3 regions of the Janthinobacterium lividum genome follow, and region 2 is predicted to be linked to each of the others. Evidence: predicted binding sites of a transcription regulator. Region 2 holds the regulator's gene; each other region holds the start of a gene.
What was found. Region 2 encodes FNR, which switches genes on or off when oxygen is low (the NO sensors DNR and NnrR bind a similar motif). Its sites were predicted from a motif close to TTGATNNNNATCAA; they were not measured.

Region 1 (7,814 bases), 1.3 Mb from region 2:
GAATTCAGGGTGTACTCTTCTCATGCTGTGCTTTCCAATGTGGTGCGCGGCACTTTTACTTAGAAGCAAAAGCACCATTGTTTGTTGTTTTTCAAATCATTCAGGCTGGCCGGACAGCCGCCAGCAGGCTTAATCTGCCGGTAGGACGGTGCCATGCAGGCGGAACACGCCGCACCACAGGGCATAGGCTTCCGCTTCCGGGTCGATGATGATGCGGTGGTTCACGCTCTGGTCGTACTCGGCGCGCTTGGCCGGGTCGGCCAGGATTTCATACGCCTTAGTCACGCTCTTGAAGCGCGCCTCGGCGCCGGGGGCCTGGTTGCGGTCGGGGTGGAAGCGCATGGCCAGCGAACGGTAAACCTTCTTGATTTCATCGTCGCTGGCATTGGGCGCGACACCGAGGACGTTATATAAATTTTCCATAAAAGGCTCCGGGGTCACGTTTTTCTACTAATTAAAGGCGAATTATCCTATAGAACGGCGCCCGCGTCGCTTGCATGCTGGGATATGGGGGCAAATACGTGCTTATAAAGCGCTTGCGGTACGGTAAAATGCTTTTTACTGTCACTCTTCCGCATTGATCAATGAGCAACGATAAACCGAATACCGCCGCGCCAGCGCTGGCGCCCAATTTCTTGCGTAACATCATCGAAGCCGACCTGGCTGCCGGCGCCCACGTGCGTCCCGGCCTGCCCCAGGTGATCACGCGTTTCCCGCCGGAGCCGAACGGCTACCTGCACGTGGGCCACGCCAAGTCGATCTGCGTCAACTTCGGCCTGGCGCGCGATTACGCCGGCCAATGCAACCTGCGCTTCGACGACACCAATCCGGCGAAGGAAGAGCAGGAATACGTCGACACCATCATGGACAGCGTGAAATGGCTGGGCTTTGACTGGGAGCCGAAGCATGCCGATGGCCAGAGCCATCTGCACTACGCGAGCGACTATTTCGACCAGCTGTACGCGATGGCCGAATATCTGATCACGGCCGGCTTTGCCTATGTGGACAGCCAGAGCGCCGAAGACATGGCCGCCAACCGCGGCAATTTCGGCCAGGCCGGCAAGAATTCGCCGTTCCGCGACCGTCCGCGCGACGAATCGCTGGCCCTGTTCCGCGCCATGAAGGCGGGCGAATTCAAGGATGGCGAGCACATCCTGCGCGCGAAGATGAGCGAAGATGCCATGAGTTCGCCGAACATGAACTTGCGCGATCCGGCCATATACCGCATCCGCCATGCGCACCATCACCGCACGGGCGACGCCTGGTGCATCTATCCGATGTACGACTACACGCACCCGATCTCGGACGCGCTGGAAAACATCACGCATTCGATCTGCACGCTGGAATTCCAGGACCACCGCCCATTCTACGACTGGCTGCTGGAAACCCTGTCGGCCGGCGGCTTCTTCGCCAAGCCGGTGCCGCACCAGTTCGAATTCTCGCGCCTGAACCTGACCTATATCGTCACCAGCAAGCGCAAGCTGCGCCAGCTGGTGGAAGAAAAAATCGTCGACGGCTGGGACGACCCGCGCATGCCGACCCTGGTGGGCATGCGCCGCCGCGGCTACACGCCGGAAGCGATCCAGCTGATGTGCGAACGCACGGGCGTGACGAAATCCGACGGCTGGATCGACTACAGTGTGCTGGAAGGCTGCCTGCGCGAAGACCTGGATCCGAAGGCACCGCGTACGGTGGCCGTGCTGCGTCCGTTGAAACTGATCATCGACAATTTCCCTGAAAACGAAAGCGTGGAATGCACGGCGCCCGTGCACCCGCACTTCCCGGAACGCGGCTTGCGCACCTTCCCCATCTCGCGCGAGCTGTGGATCGAGGAAGACGACTTCATGGAAGTGCCGAACAAAGGCTATTTCCGCCTGTATCCGCCGATCGACGACAAGCCGGGCAGCAAGGTACGCTTGCGCTACGGCTACGTGATCGAGTGCACGGGCTTTGACAAGGATGCGGACGGCAAGGTCATCGCCGTGCATTGCACCTATTTCCCGGACAGCAAGTCGGGCACGGACGGCAGCGCCAATTACAAGGTCAAGGGCAATATGCACTGGGTCAGCGCGCCGACGGCAATTCCCGCCGAAGTGCGCCTGTACGACCGCCTGTTTACGGACCCGCAGCCGGACGCGGGCGGCAAGGATTTCAAGCTGGCCTTGAATCCGCTGGCCAAGGAAGTGGTGCAAGCGTGGCTGGAACCGGGCGCGGAACTGGCCCAGCCGGAACAGCGCTTCCAGTTCGAGCGCCACGGCTATTTTGCGGCCGACCGGGTAGACAGCCAGCCTGGCAAGCCCGTCTTCAACCGCATCGTCACCCTGAAAGACAGCTGGCAGCCCGCCAAGTAAGGCACCGGGACGACCCACAAAAAAACCGCTGCGGCGGTTTTTTTTCGTTTCAACGGGAAATATTGCCTGTTGACTATAATAACGATAATTTTGTATATTAGGCAGCTATTGAGCAATTTGCAATTTTAATAGTGCTTGTACAACCTAGCCTAGCCTCCGCCACCAGGCGGCACCCGATTCCTCTTCCTGATGCGGATGGCAATGCCTTCTACTGCCGGCGAACACCCCTTAGCTGCTGAAAAAAGACCGCTGTGGCTGTTCGGCTTTGTCGTGTCGACGATGGTGGGCCTGCTGTTCTACATGGCCGCTTCGCTGTCGATCGAAAGCGATGCCAGCGAAGAATTCAACAATCTGGCGCACAACACCCAGAAAAACATCGAATCGCGCACCAAGTCGTATGCCAACCTGCTGCGCGGCACGGCCAGCCTGTTCCAGGCCAACGAACACGTGAGCCGCGAGCAATTCCACCGCTACGTGGCTAACATCGCCCTGCAACAGAACTACCCGGGCGTGATGAACCTCAATTACAGCCAGGAACTCGACGAGACGCAGCGCGCCGCCTACGAAGCGACCATGCGACGCGACTATCCGCCCGGGCGCGACGGCTATCCGGCGTTTGCCATCCACCCGCCCGGGCCGCGCGCCCAGTATTCCGTGCTCGTATACATCGAGCCGATCGCCAGCGCCCCGGAAAAGTATGGCCATGACATCGCCTCGCGCCTCCAGATCGCGGAAGCGCTGGCGGAGTCGCGCGATTCCGGCCGCATCAGCAATTCCGGCGTGCCCGTGCCGATGGACGGCCGTCCCCAGCTGACGGGCATGGCCATGCGCCTGCCCGTGTACCGCTTCGGCATGCCCGTCGATACGGTGGAACAGCGGCGCGCAGCTTACCAGGGCTCCGTCGGCATCGGCTACGACCTGGTGACGATGATGCGCAGCGCGCTGGCCGACATGCCGGTACGCAACGTCCGCCTGACCCTGTTCGATATCGGCCCGCAGGCGCTGGAGCAGCGGGAGGTGCCGCTGCAGTTGCCGCACGACATGCGCCCCATCTTCGACAGCACGGCGGCGGGCATGCATGCGCCATGGTGGCAGCCCGGCAGTTCGGGCCGCTACCTGAGCAGCACGCTGCTGATCGAGCACAATGGTCGCGCCTGGCAAGCGCTGTTCAGCGTGCGCAAGAGCGACCTGTATTCGCGCTTCGACGCCTTCCTGCCGTGGCTGGCCCTGCTGATCGGCTTTGCCAGCACCATGCTGCTGTATGTGCTGTTCCACACCCTGGCGTCGTCGCGCCGGCGTGCCATCCAGATGGCGACAGGCATGACGGAGGAATTGCGCGCCAGCCAGATCCGCCTGCAGCTGTCGCACCAGAAACTGCGCCGCCTGGCGGCCCACGCCGACCAGATCAAGGAAGAAGAGCGCAAGCGCATCGCGCGCGAAATCCACGACGACCTGGGACAGAACCTGCTGGTGCTGCGCATCGACGCCGACATGCTGGCCTCGCGCACGCAGCGCCGCCACCCGCGCCTGAACGCCCGCGCCCGCTCAACCCTGGAGCAGATCGACGCCACCATCAAGAGCGTGCGGCAGATCATCAACGACTTGCGCCCTACCGTGCTGGACCTGGGCGTGAATGCGGCCGTCGAATGGCAGGTGGCGCAATTTCGCCAGCGCACGGGCATCGCCTGCGAAGTGAGCGAAAGCCATGACGACATTTGCCTCAGCGACCAATGCGCGACGGCCCTGTTCCGCATCCTGCAGGAGTCGCTCAGCAATATTTCCCAGCATGCGAATGCCAGCCGCGTCCAAGTCAAATTGGAAAAGTGCCGCGATACGGTGTCGATGAGCATCAGCGACAACGGCGTGGGCGCGGCCATCGACGGGCGCAACAAGCTGGGCTCGTTTGGCCTGGTGGGTATCGAAGAACGTATAAAGTTGCTGGGCGGTACTTTCTACATTGAAAGCAGCCCCGGCGCCGGCATGAGCGTGCATGTCAGCGTGCCGCTGGGCGCGGACGCCACCGCGTTTCCCTACCAGGAAGAAAGCCGGGCCAGCAGCTGAGCGGCGCGCGTTCCCCATGAATCAAGCTCAGCTTGCGTATTTTGTAATTAGATGCAATATTGATGTAGAACAACTTAGCGCCTGCCCGCCATCGGCCAGGCATTCCCCGACTACTTGCCAGGAGTACACAGCCACCGCTTTCCCTTGTTTTACCGCAGTTCCCACAACGCTCTTTACCAAAGGACATTCATGGATACGAACGACAGTTTCAAGGCAATTGCCGATTTGAATTTGGACGCGATCAAGGTCAAGCTGATGCACCGGGAGTCAGGCGAAGGATGGAGCCTCGAGAAGGCCAATGCGGTGGAATTCGAATACCGCCGCTTCCTGATCCTGATGAAACAGTTTCCGCAGGAAGAAACGGCGCCGCTGATGGACGTCGATACCTTCTGGCACTACCACATCCTCGATACCCTCAAATATGCGGCGGATTGCGAACAGGTGTTCGGCTACTTCCTGCATCACTTCCCGTACATCGGCTTGCGCGGCGAAGACGACGAAGCGGCGCACCACCGCGTGGGCGAACGCATGAAGCAGTTGTACGAGCAGACATTCGGGGAAGATTATCTCCGCGCGGAGACGGCGTATTCGGGACGCGCCGTGCAGGCGGCATTTTCCAGTGCGGCAGTACAGGCGACGGCATTTTCCAGCGCGGCCGTGCAGGCGACGGCGTATTCGGGGCGCGCCGTACAAACGGCGTTTTCCAGTGCCGCGGTACAGGCAACGGCGTATTCTGGCCGGGCCGTGCAGACGGCGTTTTCCAGTGCTGCGGTGCAAGCGACCGCGTATTCGGGCCGCGCCACCGGTGCTGCCCAGACCGCATTTTCCAGCGCGCCCGGCAAAGTGGCCGCAGCGCTGGTCGAGTCATCCCCGGCTGGTCTGGAAACAGGGCGCTTCTATACGGATCGTCCGACGCTGAGCCCGGACACGCAATAGAAAACGGGAAGGCAGGTATGGCTGCCGCACGCGGCAAGCTTGGCTAACGCAGACGGCACCTCTCAGTTTGCCGTCTGTCAGGCGCTCTTAGGCAGCCATCAACTCGCGCAGTTCACGGATGCTGAAATCGCTGATTTCATGCATGCGGATGAGGATCGTGGCGCCGATCGGCAAGGTGTTGTGACGAATCTTGCTGATGACCGGTGGCGCCACTTCCAGTGCTCGCGACAGGGCCGCATCGTTCTTCAGTTGCAGCTTGTCGATGATCGCATCGAGGACGCGATTCGGGTTGTAGGTAGGCAAAGAGGTAATTTGTTTGAGAGACATGATCGAAAATCCGTACTTGTTGTATTAAGGCAAAAAGAAACCGAATGTCTCTTCTGCAATAATTCAGGGTAAACACACTAAAAAGCGCCATCACTTATGCGGCTTTTACGCCGCAAACAATATAATACACGCTATTGTTGATTTTTGCGTAACTTAAAGCAAAATTGTGATAATTGAAGAGAATTGACGCACTTGGAATGTGCTAGAGGATAACTCAAATTGAAAAAATTTGCTGCACGTCATCAATTTTTACGATGAGCAACACCGCTATGCATGAGCCAGGCTATGGCCATGAGGGTGCTCAGGCGGGCCATTTCCGCTGATAAATGCCAGCCTTGCACAGCCACGCCGGCCGGGGTGGCAAGCGGGCAAGTGCCCGGAATGGCATCCACGCGGCACCAGGCCAGTTGCCGGCGGATTTCATCGGGAGGCGGCGGCGGCTGCAGCGCGCGTTCGCGCCGGCGCATATAGGCGCGTACCTGTTCCTTGCTGGGGTGACTCGTAGCTCGCATGGCTCGCTCCTGCTGACGGGAAACAACGTCACGCTCATTGTGGATGCCGAGCCCGCCACAAGAGCCCAGACGCGTGACGACATTGCTCACCATATCGCCAGCGTGCCATGGCACGTTTGCGCTGCATCAAATGGCCGGGCCCCGGCATTGCGCCGAAGCCCATGTTGCCCCACGGCCTGGCGGCCAGAAGCCCAGTGATCCGTTCTTATTTCTTTTGCTGGCGCACGCGCTGCTGCTGTTTTTCCTGCGTTTGCTGGCGATTCTGCTTGCGCTCGAACAAGGTGACCGCATCCTTCTTGGCTTGTTCGGCGGTACGCATTTCTTCATGGGCATCGTGCGGGACAAAAAATTCGGCATCCTGCGCCGCCACGACCAGCTTGATGGCGGCGTCGTCGTCGAGGTCATACAGTTCCGTCAGGACGGTGGTGACCTCGTCCAGGTATTCTTCGTAAGTGAGGGTGCTCATGCGGTATTCCTTAAGTGAATGGCGCACCGCCGGAACGGCGCGCTGCGCGCCGGCCCAGGAAAAGTGCGCAGATAACCGGCCATTTTACCCGATGCCGGCCCCGTCGGCAGACAGCGGCCGCAAGGCATCGGCCACGCGCGCGTAGCGCAAGCGCACGCCCAGCTCGCGCTTGATGCGCGTATTGTGCAGGCGGCGCGATTCGGACATGAATGACAGCAGCATAGGCGTGACCACCTGCTGAAGTTCGGCGCGCGGCAGGCGCGGCGGGCGCGGCAAGCCGAACGTGTCGGCCACGGCATCGAAATACTCCGCCATTTTGAGTTCGCTGTCATCGCTGGCGTGATACACGCGCCCCGGCTTGCCCCGCCACAAGGCCCGTTCGATGATGCGCGCCAGGTCATCGGCATGGATATGGTTGGTGTATACATCGTCGCTTGCCGCCAGGGCCGGCGTGCCCTCGCGCAGGCGCTTCAGCGGCAGGCGGTCATCCGCATAGATGCCGGGCACGCGCAGGATGGCCACGCTGGCGCGGCGGCGCGCGCCCCAGCCGCGCAAGACCTGCTCGGCATCCACGCGCCGCTTCGCGCGCGCATTCGCCGGCGCCGTCGGCCGCGTCTCATCGACCCAGGCGCCGCCGCAATCGCCATACACGCCGCTGGTACTCACATACACCATGCGTGCGTGCTCGGGTAAAATGGCGGCCAGATTGCGCGTGCGCCGGTCCAGCGAGCCCGACGACCGGGGCGGCGCCAGGTGCACGATCATCGTCGCCAGTCCCGCCAGCCGCTTCAGGCTGGCGCGCTCGTCGAGGTTGGCCACGATGGGCACGGCGCCGGCCGCCCGCAGCTGCGCGCAGCGCGCCGGCTGGCTGGTGACGGCAAAGACGCGAAAGCGCGTACGCAGCAAGGGCAGCAACCGCATGCCGACGTCGCCGCAGCCCAGGATCAGCAGGCGCGGCAAGCCTGACGGCTTGCGCAAAGAGTGCATTAACATATTTTTCATCTCAAGGATTGTATGACTTTTCAAGTTACTGTTCAGCCCAGCGGCCACCAGTTCAGCTGCGAAGCGGACGAAACCGTGCTGGCGGCGGCGATACGCGCCGGCGTCGGCCTGCCGTATGGCTGTAAAAATGGCGCCTGCGGTTCCTGCAAGGGCAAAGTG
Region 2 (7,814 bases):
TGACGAGATCATGCCGAAGATGCGCGCCCTGAAACGCCTGGGCCAGCCGTACAGCGATGAAGAGATCGCCGCCGGCCCTGCGCAGCTGCAGGACAAGACGGAAGAAGACGCCCTGGTCGCCTATCTGCAAGGCCTCGGTACATTAATCAAAACAAGGAATTAGCATGGCAATCGAAAACCTGTTTGACAGCGCCAGCAGCGTCATGACGGTGGTTTCCTTTACGACGTTCGTGGGCATCCTGTGGTGGACGTTCAGCCGCAGCAACAGCGACTTCGACGCGGCGGCACGCCTGCCGTTCGCCGACGACGCGCTCGACTATCCGGCCGAAGCCGAAATGACCCTGGCAAAGGAGCATAACCATGGCTGACTTTACCAATGGCTTCTGGAATATTTACATCATCGTGCTGTCCCTGCTGGGCATCATCGGCTGCGGCGTGCTGCTGTACTCGCAGTCGAAAATCAAAGTGGTCGAGGGCGCCCCTGCTGACGGCACCACGGGCCACGTCTGGGACGAGGATTTGAAGGAACTCAACACGCCGATGCCGCGCTGGTGGATGTGGTTGTTCTACATCACCATCGTCTTCTCCCTGGCGTACCTGTTCCTGTATCCGGGCCTGGGCAACTATGCCGGCAGCCTGGGCTGGAAATCGACGGGCCAGTACGAGGAAGAACTGAAGAAGGCGGAAGCCGACTACGGTCCCCTGTTCAACAAGTACCTGAGCCAGGACTTGAAGACGGTGGCCGCCGATCCGCAGGCGCAAGCCATCGGCCAGCGCCTGTTCCTGACCTACTGCGCGCAATGCCACGGTTCGGATGCACGCGGCAACAAGGGCTTCCCCAACCTGACCGACAAGGACTGGCTGTATGGCGGCGAACCCGACGTCATCAAGACCACCATCCTGCACGGCCGCAATGGGCAGATGCCACCGATGGGCGCCGCCCTGGGCTCCGAAAAGGATGTCGAGAACGTGGCCCATTATGTGCTGAGCCTGTCCGGCTCGACCTCGGATCCCGTCAAGTCCGTGCTGGGCAAGGCCAAGTTTGGCGCCTGCATGGCCTGTCATGGCGCCGATGCCAAGGGTAACCAGATGCTCGGTGCGCCGAACCTGACGGACAAGACCTGGCTGTACGGCGGCAGCGCCGATACCATCATGGAAACCGTACGCAAGGGACGCAGCAACACCATGCCGGCCTTCAGCGATTTCCTCGGCGAATCCAAGGTACACGTGCTGTCGGCGTATGTCTGGAGCCTGTCGAATCCGCAGGCGCCCGCAAAGTAAAAATGGAACCTCAAGTCATCAAGATGTATGCGGCCCGCGAGCAAATCTACCCTCGCGAGGCCAAAGGACGCTACGCTACCTGGCGATGGGTATGCGTATGGCTTACCCAGCTGGCGTTCTACGGCTTGCCGTGGTTGACCTGGAATGGCAGGCAAGCCCTGCTGTTCGATTTGACCACGCGCAAGTTCTACATTTTCGGCGTCGTGCTGTGGCCCCAGGATTTCATCTATCTGGCGGCCCTGCTGATCATCTGTGCGTATTTGTTGTTCCTCGTCACGGCCATTGCCGGGCGGGTGTGGTGCGGGTTCTCCTGCCCGCAAACGGTATACACGGAAATTTTCCTGTGGGTCGAACGCCGCATCGAGGGCACGCGCAGCGCGCGCATGGCCCTCGACAAGCAGGGCCCCTCCGTGCGCAAGGCCTTCAAGAAGACCGCCAAGCACCTGGTATGGGGCGCCATCGCCCTGTGGACGGGCTTTACCTTTGTCGGCTACTTCACGCCGATCAAGGAACTGGCGCAGTCGGTGACCACCCTCAATTTCGGTCCCTGGGAATGGTTCTGGGTCTTGTTCTACAGCCTGGCAACCTACGGCAACGCGGGCTGGCTGCGCGAGCAGGTGTGCAAATACATGTGCCCCTACGCGCGCTTCCAGAGCGCCATGTTCGACCAGGACACCCTGATCATCACCTACGATGCCAAGCGCGGCGAACCGCGTGGCGCCATGAGCAAGAAGGCCGGCAACAACGACAAGCTGGGCGATTGCATCGACTGTACCCTGTGCGTGCAGGTGTGTCCGACCGGCATCGATATCCGCAACGGCCTGCAGTATGAATGCATCGGCTGCGCCGCCTGCGTCGATGCCTGCAACAGCGTGATGGACAAGGTCGAGCGGCCGCGTGGCCTGATACGCTACAGCACCGACCATGCGATGGAAAACAACTTCAATTCGAAGCAGATACGCCAGCGCGCCATGCGCCCGCGCGTCTTGATCTACACTTCCATCCTGGCCCTGATCATCATCGCCGTGTGTACCTCGCTGGCCCTGCGCACGCCCCTGAAAATGGACGTGATCCGCGACCGCGGTTCGATGGGACGCGAAGTGGAAGACGGCATGATCGAAAACGTCTACCGCCTGCAGATCATGAATACGTCCGAGCAAAGCCAGCATTTTAAAATCAGCGCTTCCGGCTTGCCGGGCCTGACCTTGCTGACGCGCGAAGAAGTGACCTTGCAGCCGACGGAAACGCTGGGCTGGCCGATCCGCCTGCGCGTGCCGCACGGCGTCGGCGAGAAGGGCTCGAACAAGATTGCGATCGAATTGCAATCGCTGGACGATCCATCGCTGCATGTGCGTGAAAGCGCGGTATTCATCGTGCCACGGTGATGTTGATTTGGGGTCGGACCCTCTGGGTCCGACCCCGGTATTTCGCCGTAGGGGTATCATCAATCATGCGTTAGGGTCACTTGATTTTCAACCCGGAAGCAAAAGCTGGGGTCAGACCCACAGGGTCCGACCCCAAGGAGAACAAAATGTCCGACAGTCTGAAACTGCAACCCCCCGTTGCACCGTGGTACAAGCATCGCTGGCCATGGCTGCTGATGATCGGCCCCGGCCTGTCCGTGGTCGTCGGCAGCTTCATGGGCTATATCGCGTTTACGCAGCCCGATGCGCTGGTGGTGGGCGATTATTACAAGCAGGGCAAGGCGATCAACCAGGATTTGAAGCGCGACACGATCGCCAGCGACCTGGCCATGGATACGCGCCTGTCATATGACGTGGCTGCAGCGCGCCTCAGTGGTTCCGTGCACAGCTTCGGCAAGGCCTATCAGGCGCCGCTGCAGCTGCACCTGGCGCATGCGACCCTGCCGGAAAAGGATATCAAGCTGCTGGTGCAGCCCGATGCGGCCGGCAATTTTTCCGTAGCACTGCCGATGCTCGAGCGCAGCCGCTGGCAAGTGCTGGTGGAAAACGACAAACGCGAGTGGCGCCTGTCCGGCATCTGGACCTGGCCCCTGCAACGCAGCATCGCGCTGCATGCCGACGAGGAACTGTAAGTCTTACTTGCAGATGTCCGTGCCGGCCGTAATCGCTTTCAACTTGGCCGGCTGCAGGATCTCGATCTCGCGGTTCGAGACGCGCAGCCAGCCTTCCTTCTTGAATTTCGACAATAAGCGGCTGACGCTTTCGATGGTCAGGCCCAGATAGTTGCCGATTTCCTCGCGCGACATGCGCAGCTGGAAATTGCTGCCCGAATAGCCGCGTGCTTCATAGCGCGACGCCAGGTTGACGATGAAGGCGGCAAAACGCTGGGTCGCCTGCATATTGCCCAGCAATAGCATGACGCTTTGCTCGCGCGTGATTTCCTGGCTCATCATGCGGTGGAAATGACGCAGCAGGGTCGGCATATTGCCCAGCAATTGTTCCAGGCTGGAAAACGGAATTTCACACACTTCGCTGTCTTCCAGCGCCACCGCATTACAGTGGTGGCGGTCGGCGCTGATGGCGTCCATGCCCAGCAGTTCACCGGCCATCTGGAAACCCGTCACCTGCTCTTCGCCACCCGGATTGATCTGGTACGTCTTGAAATGCCCCAGGCGGATCGCATACAGGTTCTGGAACGAGTCGCCGATGCGGAACAGCGAAGCGCCGCGCACGATCTTGCGGCGGCGGCCGATGATCTGGTCCAGCCTATCCATGTCGCCCACATCGAGGCCCATCGGCAGGCACAATTGATGCATGCTGCAGGTCGAGCATCGCGCACGCAACGCCTCCACGTTCACGGTGGGCAAGGTGGGAGTGAGTAGCGCTTCAGTCATGTCGGTACCTTTTAGAAAATGCAACAACAAGTTTACTGCATACAGCTGCATACAGGGTTGCCGTATGCCAATTTCACCGTAAATTCGGCGAATAAACGACGTCCAGCCTTTAATTATATGGCAACATCGTCAAAAGCCCATACGGGGCGGGCAATTTGCGCGGCGGCGCTTGCCAAGCTGGGGTATTGATAGGAAAATTCCTGACAGCATTATCTGCCGCCTGTGCCGCCCGGCACTGAAAAGGAAATCATGAAGCCTCTCGGCATTAAAGCAAAAGTCGCGCTGGCCACCAGCCTGACCTCGATCGCCATGATCGCGCTGGTCACCATGATCCAGGTGCAGCACATGCGCGACGACTTCACCCGAGTACTGCTGAGCCAGCAGTCATCGCTGATCAGCCGCACCGCTGCCGAGCTCGACGACAAGCTGGGCATGCTGCTGCAGATTGTCACCCTGACGGCCAGGCAGCAGCCGCCGGAACTGATCGCCCAGCCCGCCAAACTGCGCGAATACTATGCGCGCCGCTCGATGCTGGTGCTGTTCGACGACGTGCTGGTGCTCGACGCGCATGGCGCCATCGTGGCCGACATGCCGGAAGTGACGGGGCGCGCCGGCATCAACGTCGCCGAGCGCGAGTATTTCCAGACCGTCCTGCGCACGCGCCAGCCCATGATTACCGAGCCGATGCTGGGCAAGTCGAGCGGCATGCCCATCGTGCAGATGGTGGCGCCCGTGCTGGCCGCCGATGGCCAGGTGGCCGGCGTGGTGATCGGCGTGCTGCGCCTGTACAAGGACAATCTGCTGGGCCGCCTGCGCTCGGAAAAGATCGGCAAGAGCGGCTATTACTTCATCCTCACGCGCGGCGCCGTGCCGCGCTACGTGCTGCACCCCGATACCAGCCGTTTGCTGCAGCCGCGCAAGCCGAACGCCAACCTGACGACCACCCAGCTGCTGAAGGAGGATGGCGAAGGCAGCATGGTCAGCACCAACAGCCGCGGCATCACGGCCGTCAACAGCTTCAAGCGCCTGAAATCCGTGAACTGGCTGCTGGCCGCCTCGCTGCCCGTCGAGGATGCCTTCGAACCGTTCGATGGCGTGCTGTACCGGCTGGTGCTGTGGAGCATCCTCGCTTCGCTGCTGGCCGCTGCCGTTCTGGGCTGGGTTACCGTGCGCCTGCTGTCGCCGCTGGTGCGCCTGCGCGATACCCTGCTGGCCCTGCGCACCAGCGGCAGCCGTTTCACCCCCGTGCCGGTACAGCAGCGCGACGAGATCGGCGAACTGACGGAAGCGTTCAATGGCCTGATGAGCGAACGCGACCGCCTGCAGCAGGAACTTGAAGCGCGCGCGGCGGAGCTGGAGCAGGAACGCGACCGGGCCGAGGCGGCCAACCGCGCAAAGAGCGATTTCGTGGCCAACATGAGCCATGAAATCCGCACGCCCCTCAATGCCGTGCTGGGCATGGTGTATTTGCTGGGAAATACCAGGCTAGACACGGAACAGCGCAAGTACCTGACCATGGTCAGAGTGGCGGGCCAGTCGCTGCTGGGCATCCTCAACGATGTGCTCGACTATTCGAAGATAGAGGCGCGCCGCATGGAATTGTCGCCCGTCGAATTCGACCTCGATGAAGTCATGAATACCCTGGCCACGACGATGACGATGAATGCGGGCGAAAAGGAGCTGGAACTGGCCATCGCCGTCGAGCCCGACGTGCCGCGGCGCCTCGTGGGCGACGCCCAGCGCCTGCAGCAAATTCTCGTCAACCTGGCCGGCAACGCCATCAAGTTTACCGAGAGCGGCGAAGTCGTGGTGGCCGTCAGCCTGGCCGAGAGCGAGAGTGGCCGCGCCTGGCTGCGCTTCGAAGTGCGCGACACGGGCATCGGCATGACGGAACTGCAGCAACAGCAGCTGTTTGCCGCGTTTTCACAGGCCGACCAGAGCATCACGCGGCGCTTCGGCGGCACGGGCCTGGGCCTGGCCATCAGCAAGCAGCTGATCCACATGATGGGCGGCGACATCGCCGTCGCCAGCAGCGAAGGCAAGGGCAGCCGCTTCTGGTTCAGCGTGCCCTTCGAGATGCTGGCGCAGCCGGCCGAAACGCGGCGCACGCCGGCCCTGGGCCAGCTGCGCCTGCTGGTGGCCGACGACAACCGCACCACGCGCGAACTGATCGTCAAGCTGATCGAGGCGTGGGGCTGGCTGGCCGACGAAGTGGACTCCGGCTTTGCCGCCATCGAACTGTACCGCGAACGCCTGGCGCAGCAGCAACCATACGACGTGGTGCTGGCCGACTGGCACATGCCCGTGATGGACGGCCTAGCCACGGCCAAGGCCATCCGCCAGGCAGCCAGTGGCCAGCGCCAGCCCATCGTGGTGATGGTCAACGCCTTCGCCCGCAACCACCTGGAGGAAATCTCCAGCGCGGCCGAGGCCGACGTCGTGCTGATGAAGCCGATCACGGGATCGAGCCTGTTCGACGCCCTGCACCAGGCGCTGATCGCCAAGAACGACGGCGGCGAGCAACACATGCTGCACCAGCCGCTGGGTACGGAACTGGCTGGCGTGCATTTCCTGCTGGTGGAAGACAATCATTTGAACCAGGCCGTGGCGCGCGGCATCCTCGAACACATGGGCGCCACCCTGGACGTGGTGGGCGACGGCTTGCAAGCCGTGGAACGGCTGCGCACGGAAGCGCTGCGCTACGACATCGTGCTGATGGACATGCAGATGCCCGTCATGGACGGTTTCAGCGCCACCCACATCATCCGCACGGAATTGCGCTTGAGCCTGCCCGTGATCGCCATGACAGCCGGCGTGCTGGCGTCCGAGCGCGAGCGCTGCATGACGGCCGGCATCAGCGACTTCATCGCCAAGCCCGTGGTGGTGGAAGAGATGATGGAAGTCATCCTGCGCCACCTTCCCAAGCGCCCGCAAGTACAGGCGGCCGAGCCGGTACGCGTCGCCGATGAAGAAGTGTTTTCCATGGCGCCGCTGATGCGCGTGATGGGACGCGACGCGAAGGGGCGCGGCGTGCTGCGGCGCATGGTGGAAGACGCGCTGAACAAGGGCATGACGCCCGTGCGCGACGCCGAAACGGCGTTGCAATCGGGCCGCCACAGCGACGTGGCGCGCATCCTGCACAGCGTGCGCGGTTCCGTGGGCACCCTGGGCACGAAACGCCTGATCCGCGCCGCGTTCGCCACCGAGGAAGCCATCGACGCGGGCCGCCTGGACGAGGTGCCGGCGCTGCTGGCGCACACGGCGCAGGAACTGGAGCAGGCGCTGGCGGCGGCGACGGATTGGTTGTCCAGGCTGAAGGATTAAGCTCGTTTGAACCCAAGAGATAAAGGCCGGGGTCGTACCCTCAGGGTACGACCCCAGTCCTTGCTTTGGGTTTAGGCGGGCACGCCCAGAATCACGCTGGATGCCTTGAAAATCGCCGTCACGCTGCTGCCGATGGCGATGCCCAGGTCGGTGCTGCTCTGGTTGGTGATGATGGCCGCAATCGTGCCGCCGCGCGGCAAGTCCAGCACCACTTCCGTGTTGACGGCGCCCGTCTGCACCCGCGTGACGGTGCCGGCCAGCTGGTTGCGCGCGGAAAAGCGCGCGCCTTCGCTGTCCGCCACAAGGATGATGGACGAGGCCTTGATCAGCGCAAACGCTTCCGCGCCCGGCACCAGGCCCAGGCTTGCGCTGCTGCCTTGCGTGACGATGG
Region 3 (7,814 bases), 1.3 Mb from region 2:
CACATTGGTGAGTACCCGCTTCAAATCGCCCACGCCCAGCGCCAGCTGCTGCATCTCGCCGAGACCCTGGTGGACTTTTTCCAGCCGCTCCGACACTTGCTGGAACGACGCACTGAGGCGCGTTTCCAGGGTGGCGTGCAGTTTCTCGTCGACCGTCTTGCGCATCTCTTCCAGGCGTGCGCCATTGTCGGCCTGCAAATCGCGGATCTTGTTCTCGAGCGTGGCGCGCACTTCCAGCATGCGCTGCGCATTCGATTCCGTCAGTTGGGCCAGGGTTTGATTGGTACTCTCGGCAAAGCGCGCCAGGCTTTGCGCCTGCTCTTCGCGCCCGACTTTCCCCTGCGCCTGCATCTGCGTGCGCAGGCTGTCGAGCTGTTGCAAGGTCGCCGCCTGGAATTGCGCCAGGCCGGTGGCCAGGTCCTGGCGCGTCGCTTGCGCCGATGCCTGCAGTTGCAGCCGCACTTCGCGCTCGACCCGGTCGATGCGCTCCAGGCTTTGCTGCTGGTGCTGTTGCACCAGGGCCAGGGTGGTGGCACCATCGCCGGCCGCGCCACGCGGGCGCAGCAAGATCAATAGCAACAGGACGATGGCGACGATGGCGGCGCCCAGCAGGCTGTAAAACTCGATTGGGCTCATGGGTGTCAGTCAGGCTTGTTGCGCATCCAGTCGGCCGTCTGATAGAACGATTCCATCAGGCGTACGCGCAAGGATTCTTCGATGCCCGTGTCTTCCATGGCCCAGGCCATGGCGCGCAGCCACTGGTCGCGCTCGCTGGTGCCGATGGCGTAGGGCAAGTGACGGGCGCGCAGGCGCGGGTGGCCGAATTTCTCGATATACAAATCCGGTCCGCCCATCCAGCCCGTGAGGAAGAAATACAGCTTGTCGCGCGAGCCGTCCGTCGATGGCGGATGCATGACGCGGATGCCGGCGAACTCGGCTTCGAGCTCCATCAAGTCATAAAAACGGTCGACCATTTCGCGCAGCACGGGGGCGCCGCCGATGGTCTCGTACAGGGTGGGGGCAGTGGTATCAGTCATGGCCGCCATGATAGCGCAAGCGCTGGCGCCTCATGCGGCGGCAGCTGTCGCTGCCACAATAAAAAGCAATATACTTGACTACTCAAGCTTATATCAACTACTATGCAATCTTTAAACACGGGAAGATACAGCATGTCGACCACCGCAGAATCCCACTTGATGCGCAATACCAACTTCCGCTGGCTGCTGGGCGGCGGCCTCGTGTCCATGCTGGGCGACCAGTTCAGCATGCTGGCCCTGCCGTGGCTGGTGCTGAGCCTGACGGGCGATAGCCTCAGCCTGGGCATCGCCGTGGCCCTGATGGGCGCGCCCCGCGCCGTGCTCATCTTGTTGGGTGGCACGGTCGCCGACCGGCATTCGCCCCGGCGCGTACTGCTGGCAAGCAAACTGGCCAATGCCGCCATCCTGCTGGCGCTGGCCGGGCTGCTGCTGCTGGACCAGGCCAGCCTGGCGCTGGCGTATGCGGCCGCGCTGGCGCTGGGCATCGCTTCCGCCTTCGGCATTCCCGCCGGCACGGCCATCCTGCCGCAAGCCGTGCCGTCGCAGTCACTGCAAGCGGCCAACAGCCTGCAGATGGGTGCGCGCCAGTTGTCCTTGCTGGCCGGCCCCCTGCTGGCGGCGCTCGTGCTCGGCACCCACGATGGCGCCCGGCACACCGGCATGGCGGCGCTGGCCGCCGCCTTTGCCATCGATGCGCTGACGTTCCTGTTCTCGGCCTGGACCTTGCGGCAAGTCAGCCTGCGGCCACTGGCCGTGGCGGCGGCGCAGGGCATGTGGCGCGACATGGTGGCGGGCCTGGCCATGGTGTGGCGCGACATTCCCTTGCGCAGCTGCTATGTGTACTGGGCGGTGGTGGCCTTCTTCGTCATGGGGCCGCTGCAAGTGGCCTTGCCCGTGCTGGCCAGCGAGCGTCTGCACGGCGCCGCGGCGCTGGGTGTGCTGATGGGCACGCACGGTGCGGGCACCCTGGCCGGCATGCTGGCGTCCAGCCTGGGAGGCGCCTGGCTGCGCCGCCGCTTCGGCGCCACCCTGCTGCTGGTCGATGCGGTCGTGGGCCTGCTGCTGATGGCGCTGGGGCAAATCGGCACGGTCTGGCAGGGCGCGGCCTTGCTGGCCGTCACGGGAATGCTGGGCGGCTATGTGCAGGTAGCCATCTTTACGTGGATACAGCGGCGCGTGGCGCCCGCCATGCTGGGCCGGGCAATGGCACTGTTCATGGGCATCTTCCTGGGACTGGCGCCCCTGTCGGCGGCGGCCACGGGCGCGTTGCTGCGCCACCTGAGCGTGGGCGAGCTGTTCTGCGCTGGCGGCGCCCTGCTGCTGGCCGCCGCCGTGGCCGCCATCCTGTGGACGGACATCCCCCGCATCGGGACCGGCGATTACGCAGTCCAACCTTGAGGCAGTCACAGCATGGATAAAACACGACAAGCGGCCCTGAAAGCGGCCTACCGGCAACAAGCGCCCGCGCTGGGCATCATCGCGCTGCGCCACTTGCCCAGCGGACGCACCCTGCTCGAACGCAGCCGCAATGCCCCTGGCGCGCTGAACCGCCATCGCTTCGAACTGAACCTGGGCAAGCACCGCAATGCGCTACTGCAGGCGGACTGGCAACGCGACGGCGCGGCGGCCTTCCGTTTCGAGCTGCTCGATGCCGTCAAGGTGCCCGACGATCCCGCCTTCGATGCGGATGCCGAACTGGACGCCCTGCTGGCGCTGTACCAGGCACAGCTGCTGGAGCAGGGACAGGCACGCTATTGAGCGGCCATGCTTTACACTTGCGCACTCAAGCACTTCGCAGCGAATTGAAAGGACGTCATGATCGATCACACTCCCCCGCCGCCGGACGGTGCCAGCGCGCTGGACTTCTGCCTGCGCCTGGCGCGCGCCCAGGCCGTGCTGGTGCGCCGCTTCGACAGCATCCTGGGCAATCTGCATGGCCTGAGCTTCAGCGATTATCAATTGCTGTACCACTTGCAGCGCGCGCCTGGCGGCCGCCTGCGCCGCATCGACCTGGCCGAACGCCTGGCGCTGACGGCGTCCGGCATCACGCGCTCCTTGATGCCGCTGGAAAAAATCGGCCTGGTGGCGCGCCAGGCCGATGCGCGCGATGCCCGCGTCGGCTATGCCGTCATCACGGAAGCGGGACAAGCCCTGCTGCTCCACGCCGATGCGACAGCGCAGGCACTGGGCCAGGAATTGCTGGGCAGCGCCAGCGCGGAACAGCTGACACCGCTGTCCATGCTGCTGGCCGGCATCGCCGGCAGCCAGCCAGCGAACGGCTGACGCATCGCCCTTACACGAGCGCCAGCTTGCGCAGGCGCCGTGTCGACTGCCAGTGCTCCACGCCCGTTTCGTCGCGAATGGCGGCGCAGGCGGCCAGCACTCTTGCGCACTCATCCTCGCGCAAGCCCGCATTCAGGGTCAGGCGCACGATGGCGCGGTTCTTCGCCGTAGCCGGGGCACAAAACATGGCGCCGTAAATGCCGTGCCGTTCCAGCGCCTGGCGCAGGGCCAGGGTGGCCGGTTCGCCGCCAGCCTCCAGCGCCACGATCTGCTCCGTGCCATCGCTGACGTTGTAGCCCAGCTCGCGCAAGCCGTCACGCACCTGCAGCGTGTGGCGCCGCAAGGTGGCGCGGCGCTCGTCGGCGGCCATGATGAAATCGAGCGCCGCGCCCAGCCACGCCAGCTCATGCGCCAGCAGGCAGGAACTGAAGATGGCGGGGCGTGATTCGGACAAGAAATACCCCTTGAAGCGGCTGGAACAGCTGATGAAACCGGCCCGGCCCGCGAAGGCCTTGGCCAGCGATGCCGTGCGGAAATGCACGCGGTGGCCCAGTCCCCAGGCTTCCACCAGGCCCGCGCCCTGCGGGCCGTGCGTGCCCAGCGAATGCGACTCGTCGACCACCACCACGCAGTCGCTGCGCTCGGCGATATCGAGCAGCTCCAGCAGCGGCGCCAGGCTGCCGTTGGTGCTGTACAGGGCATCGACGACAATCACCCCGCGGCCATGCTTTGCCACCTGCCGCCGCAGGTGCGTCATGTCGTTGTGCAGGAAGGGCACGGCCTGGGCCTGGGCCGACAGCACGCCTTCCCACAGCGACGCGTGAGCCTGCATGTCCAGGTAGACGGGAATGCCGGGGCCGGCGATACACTGCAGCAAGCCGATGTTGGCCGCCATGCCAGACTGCGCCAGGATGCCATCCTCGCAGCCCATGAAGCGGGCCAGCCGGCTTTCCAGCCGGTGCTGTTCGCTGCCTTCCTGCAAGTACACGGCCGACATCAGCATGCCGCCCGCATGCGCCTGCAGGGATGCCACCTGCGCCGCCACCAGCGTCGGCTCGGCGGCGATGGACAGGTAGTCATTGCCGGCCAGGAAAATAGCATGGGCGGGGGTCGGTTGCCATGCATGGGGATGCTGGCCGCCCAGCAGTTTTTCGATGCGCGTGATGTGATGCGCATCCATGCGCCGCACGATGTAGTCGGGCAGGCAGTGTTCGGCACGGGCGAAAGATGGGGTATGCACGCTGGTAGCGATGGTCATGGTTTTTCTCCTAGGGAAAGGTTTGCTGCAAATTAAAGCCTTGACCGTGTTGCAAACCCATCCATTGACGTATATCAATGTCCGACGAGATAACCGTTCAACCAGGAAAATTTACGCGATGATAATGTTCTAAAGAGAATCTAGGCAGAGTCATGACGCAGCAATTGCAAGGACGATGGACACACTGGCGCAGGCGCCTGCTCCATTCGCTGCTGCATGAGCGCGTGCCGCATGAGGACCTGGCCGGCCGGGTCGCCATGCTGGCCGCCGTGGGCACGGTGGCGATGCCGCTGTACTACCTGCTGTGGCATTACTTTTTTCCGCAAGCCTATGAAAACCTGACCCTGCGCCTGACGGGCGTGGGCATTTGCATGGCTGGCCTGTTTGCCCGCCGCTTCTCGGTCCGCTGGCTGTCGCGTTACCTGCTGTTCGCGCTCAGCTACATCCTGCCCTTCTTCTTTACTTTCATGTTTTTGATGAACCATGCGTCGTCCATCTGGAGCGAATCGCTGCTGATCGGCCTGGTCGTGCTGTTTCATTTCGAAACGAAACTGGCGTGCTGCGCCTACCTGATCGGCACCAGCGCCGCCTGCCTCGCCGTCATTCTGCAAGGGGAAGGCGGCTTCCTGCTGCAACGTGAAGTGCTGCAGCAACTGCCCGTGCACTGGTTCACCATTGCCGCGCTGTCCGTGGTGAAAGTGGGCAGCAAGGTGCTGGAACTGGAACGGCTGGCAGGCCTGGCGGCCGGGCTCGGTTCCGTGGCGCACGAGCTGCGCACGCCGCTGACCAGCGTGGAAGCCAATGTGCGGGGCATGCGCCGGCTGCTGCCGCAGCTGGCCGACCAGGCGGACGACATGCCCCCGTTGCAGGAAGCCCTGTCGCGCATCCAGTTCGAAGTGCGCCACATGCATCACATGATCGATCTGTTCCTGATGAGCGCCAGTGCCGTGAACCGCAACCTCCAGCCTAGCCAGGCGCTATCGATGCTGGAGATGGTGAACTCCGTGCTCAAGCGCTACCCATTTACCAGCAACAGCCAGCGCAGCAGCGTCAAGGTGGACGTGCGTGCCGACTTCCAGTTCGCCGGCCAGGACGAACTGTGCGTGGTGATCCTGCTGAATCTGCTGAGAAACGCGCTGAAAGCCATCCAGCGGGCAGGCAAGGGACGCGTGCGCATCATCATCGACGGCGCCCGCCCCGTGCCCAGGCTGCTGTTCATCGATACGGGCTGCGGCATCGCGAAGAACCGCCTGCCACTGATCTTCGAGCGTTTTTACTCCTATCCCGTACATAACGGCAGCGGCATCGGCCTGGCCCTGTGCCGGCAGATCGTCACCGCCTGGCAGGCGCGCATCCGCTGCGTGTCGCGCGAGCATGCCTATGCGATTTTCATCCTGGAATTCCCCCAGCCCGTGCCTGCCCGCTTCCAACCCTCTTCCCCCGCAAGGTGACGCATGCAACTGCCCGTCTACACCCATCCGACCCTGACCGTATTGATCGACGACAGCGATTCCTTCCTGAAAAGCCTGGCGTTCCAGCTCGATCCCGGCTTGGCGCGCAAGACCTTCCACGACACCAGCAGCGCCCTGCACTGGTTGCGCCAGAGCGCGCAGCCGGGCGAAACGCCGCTGCACGTCAACTTCGACACGCAAAACCTGCCGCCCGACCAGTGCAACGTGGCGCTCGACATCGAACGCATCTGGCGCATCAGCGGCCAGGCGCAGCGCTTTGCCGTGCCCTCCGTGCTGGTGGTCGATTATTCGATGCCGCAGATGAATGGTCTGGAATTTTGCCAGGCCGTGCGCGACTTGCCGTGCAAGAAGATTCTATTTACGGGCGCGGCCGATGAAAAAGTGGCCGTGACGGCCTTCAACCGGGGCTTGATCGACCGCTACATCAAGAAGAGCGACGACGATGCGCTCGACATCCTGGAACAGGAAATCGTTGCCCTGCAGCGCGAATTCTTCCTGCAGCAATCGGAAACCGTGCGCGACTTGCTGATGCTGCACGACTACAGTTTCCTGCAAGACGAAGCGCTGGCCGCCGTCGTGCACGAGCTGTGCCAGCGCCATGGCTTTGTCGAATACTATATTTTCCCCAATCCCAGCGGCATCCTGTTCTTCACGCGCGAAGGCCACGCCAAGCTGATGATCATCGAGACGGAACGCAGCCTGCATACGCAGTACGAAATGGCGCGCGACAGCGACGCGCCCGAGTCACTGCTGCTGGCCCTGCTGGAAATGCGCGTGATTCCCTACTTCTCCGACGCCGACAGCGACGGCATGTACGCGGCGCAGATCGGCGAAAACTGGTTCCGCTACTGCGCCGCGCCCACCATCTGCCTGGGCCGCATGACGTATTTCTGGGCCCTGTTCGACGTGCCGGCGCACCAGTTGGGGCAGCCGGTGATGTCCTACGCGCAATTTCTGCGGGCGGGCGCAGGCGATAGCGTCAGCGCTTAAGACTAGCCTTCCCGCAAGGTCTGCAGGGGAGGATGTTTCAGCACGTTACGCAAGCCCAGCCAGCCGCCGGCAATCGCGCACAGGGCACCGGCCAGCAAACCAAAGGCCCACACGCCGGGCGCGAAGCTCCAGGCGAACTTGAACTGGTACGTGGCCAGCGCCCAGCCCATGGCGGCCGCGCCCGATGCCGCCAGCAAGCCGGCCAGGGCGCCGACGAGCGAAAACTCGATCAACTGGGCCTGCGCCAGCTGGCGCCGCGTGGCGCCCAGCGCGCGCAGCAGTCCCGCTTCGCGCGTGCGCTCGTCCTGCGAGCCCATCAGGGCCGCATACAGCACCAGCAAGCCCGATGCCAGCGTGAAGGCAAACAGGAATTCCACGGCCGTGACCACCTGGTCCAGCACGCCCTGGATTTGCTTGAGCACGCCGCCCACGTCGACCACCGTCAGGTTCGGATAATCGCGCAGCAAGGCATTGCCCAGGTCCGCCTGCGCGGGCGGCAGGTGAAAGGCCGTGATCCACGTCTGCGGCGTGTCCGCCATCGCGGCCGGATTGATGATGACAAAGAAATTGACGCGCATCGAGCCCCATTCCAGCTTGCGCAAGCTGGTAATGGCCGCTTCCACGGGCTGGCCGGCGATGTCGAAGCGCAGCTTGTCGCCCAGTTTCAGTTTCAATGTCTTGGCGATGCCCTCCTCCACCGATGCCTCGGCCGGCGCACCGGGCCCATTGCCGAACCACTTGCCGGCGACCAGCTTGTTTTCTTCCTGCATCGTG

Region 1: the regulator FNR is predicted to act here: its motif matches at 4,472-4,485, upstream of U0004_RS07215 (glycine-rich domain-containing protein).
Region 3: the regulator FNR is predicted to act here: its motif matches at 4,643-4,656, upstream of cqsA (alpha-hydroxyketone-type quorum-sensing autoinducer synthase).

The regions. Positions count from the first base shown of each region.
Region 1 is NZ_CP139976.1:1,604,793-1,612,606, reverse strand. Features, by position in the region: gene U0004_RS07235 (hypothetical protein) at 1-24, opposite strand, end outside; gene U0004_RS07230 (DnaJ domain-containing protein) at 130-423, opposite strand; gene U0004_RS07225 (glutamine--tRNA ligase/YqeY domain fusion protein) at 585-2,351, shown strand; gene U0004_RS07220 (CHASE domain-containing protein) at 2,553-4,412, shown strand; gene U0004_RS07215 (glycine-rich domain-containing protein) at 4,602-5,348, shown strand; gene U0004_RS07210 (hypothetical protein) at 5,436-5,675, opposite strand; gene U0004_RS07205 (hypothetical protein) at 5,918-6,280, opposite strand; gene U0004_RS07200 (hypothetical protein) at 6,393-6,653, opposite strand; gene U0004_RS07195 (SDR family oxidoreductase) at 6,738-7,655, opposite strand; gene U0004_RS07190 (CDP-6-deoxy-delta-3,4-glucoseen reductase) at 7,668-7,814, shown strand, end outside.
Region 2 is NZ_CP139976.1:283,699-291,512, forward strand. Features, by position in the region: gene ccoO (cytochrome-c oxidase, cbb3-type subunit II) at 1-163, shown strand, start outside; gene U0004_RS01175 (cbb3-type cytochrome oxidase subunit 3) at 165-368, shown strand; gene ccoP (cytochrome-c oxidase, cbb3-type subunit III) at 361-1,281, shown strand; gene ccoG (cytochrome c oxidase accessory protein CcoG) at 1,284-2,666, shown strand; gene U0004_RS01190 (FixH family protein) at 2,813-3,337, shown strand; gene fnr (fumarate/nitrate reduction transcriptional regulator Fnr) at 3,341-4,099, opposite strand; gene U0004_RS01200 (response regulator) at 4,349-7,423, shown strand; gene U0004_RS01205 (TOBE domain-containing protein) at 7,495-7,814, opposite strand, start outside.
Region 3 is NZ_CP139976.1:5,293,014-5,300,827, forward strand. Features, by position in the region: gene U0004_RS23885 (DNA recombination protein RmuC) at 1-636, opposite strand, end outside; gene U0004_RS23890 (group II truncated hemoglobin) at 642-1,037, opposite strand; gene U0004_RS23895 (MFS transporter) at 1,170-2,435, shown strand; gene U0004_RS23900 (GIY-YIG nuclease family protein) at 2,448-2,795, shown strand; gene U0004_RS23905 (MarR family winged helix-turn-helix transcriptional regulator) at 2,853-3,320, shown strand; gene cqsA (alpha-hydroxyketone-type quorum-sensing autoinducer synthase) at 3,331-4,578, opposite strand; gene U0004_RS23915 (sensor histidine kinase) at 4,731-6,029, shown strand; gene U0004_RS23920 (response regulator) at 6,033-7,040, shown strand; gene U0004_RS23925 (ABC transporter permease) at 7,043-7,814, opposite strand, start outside.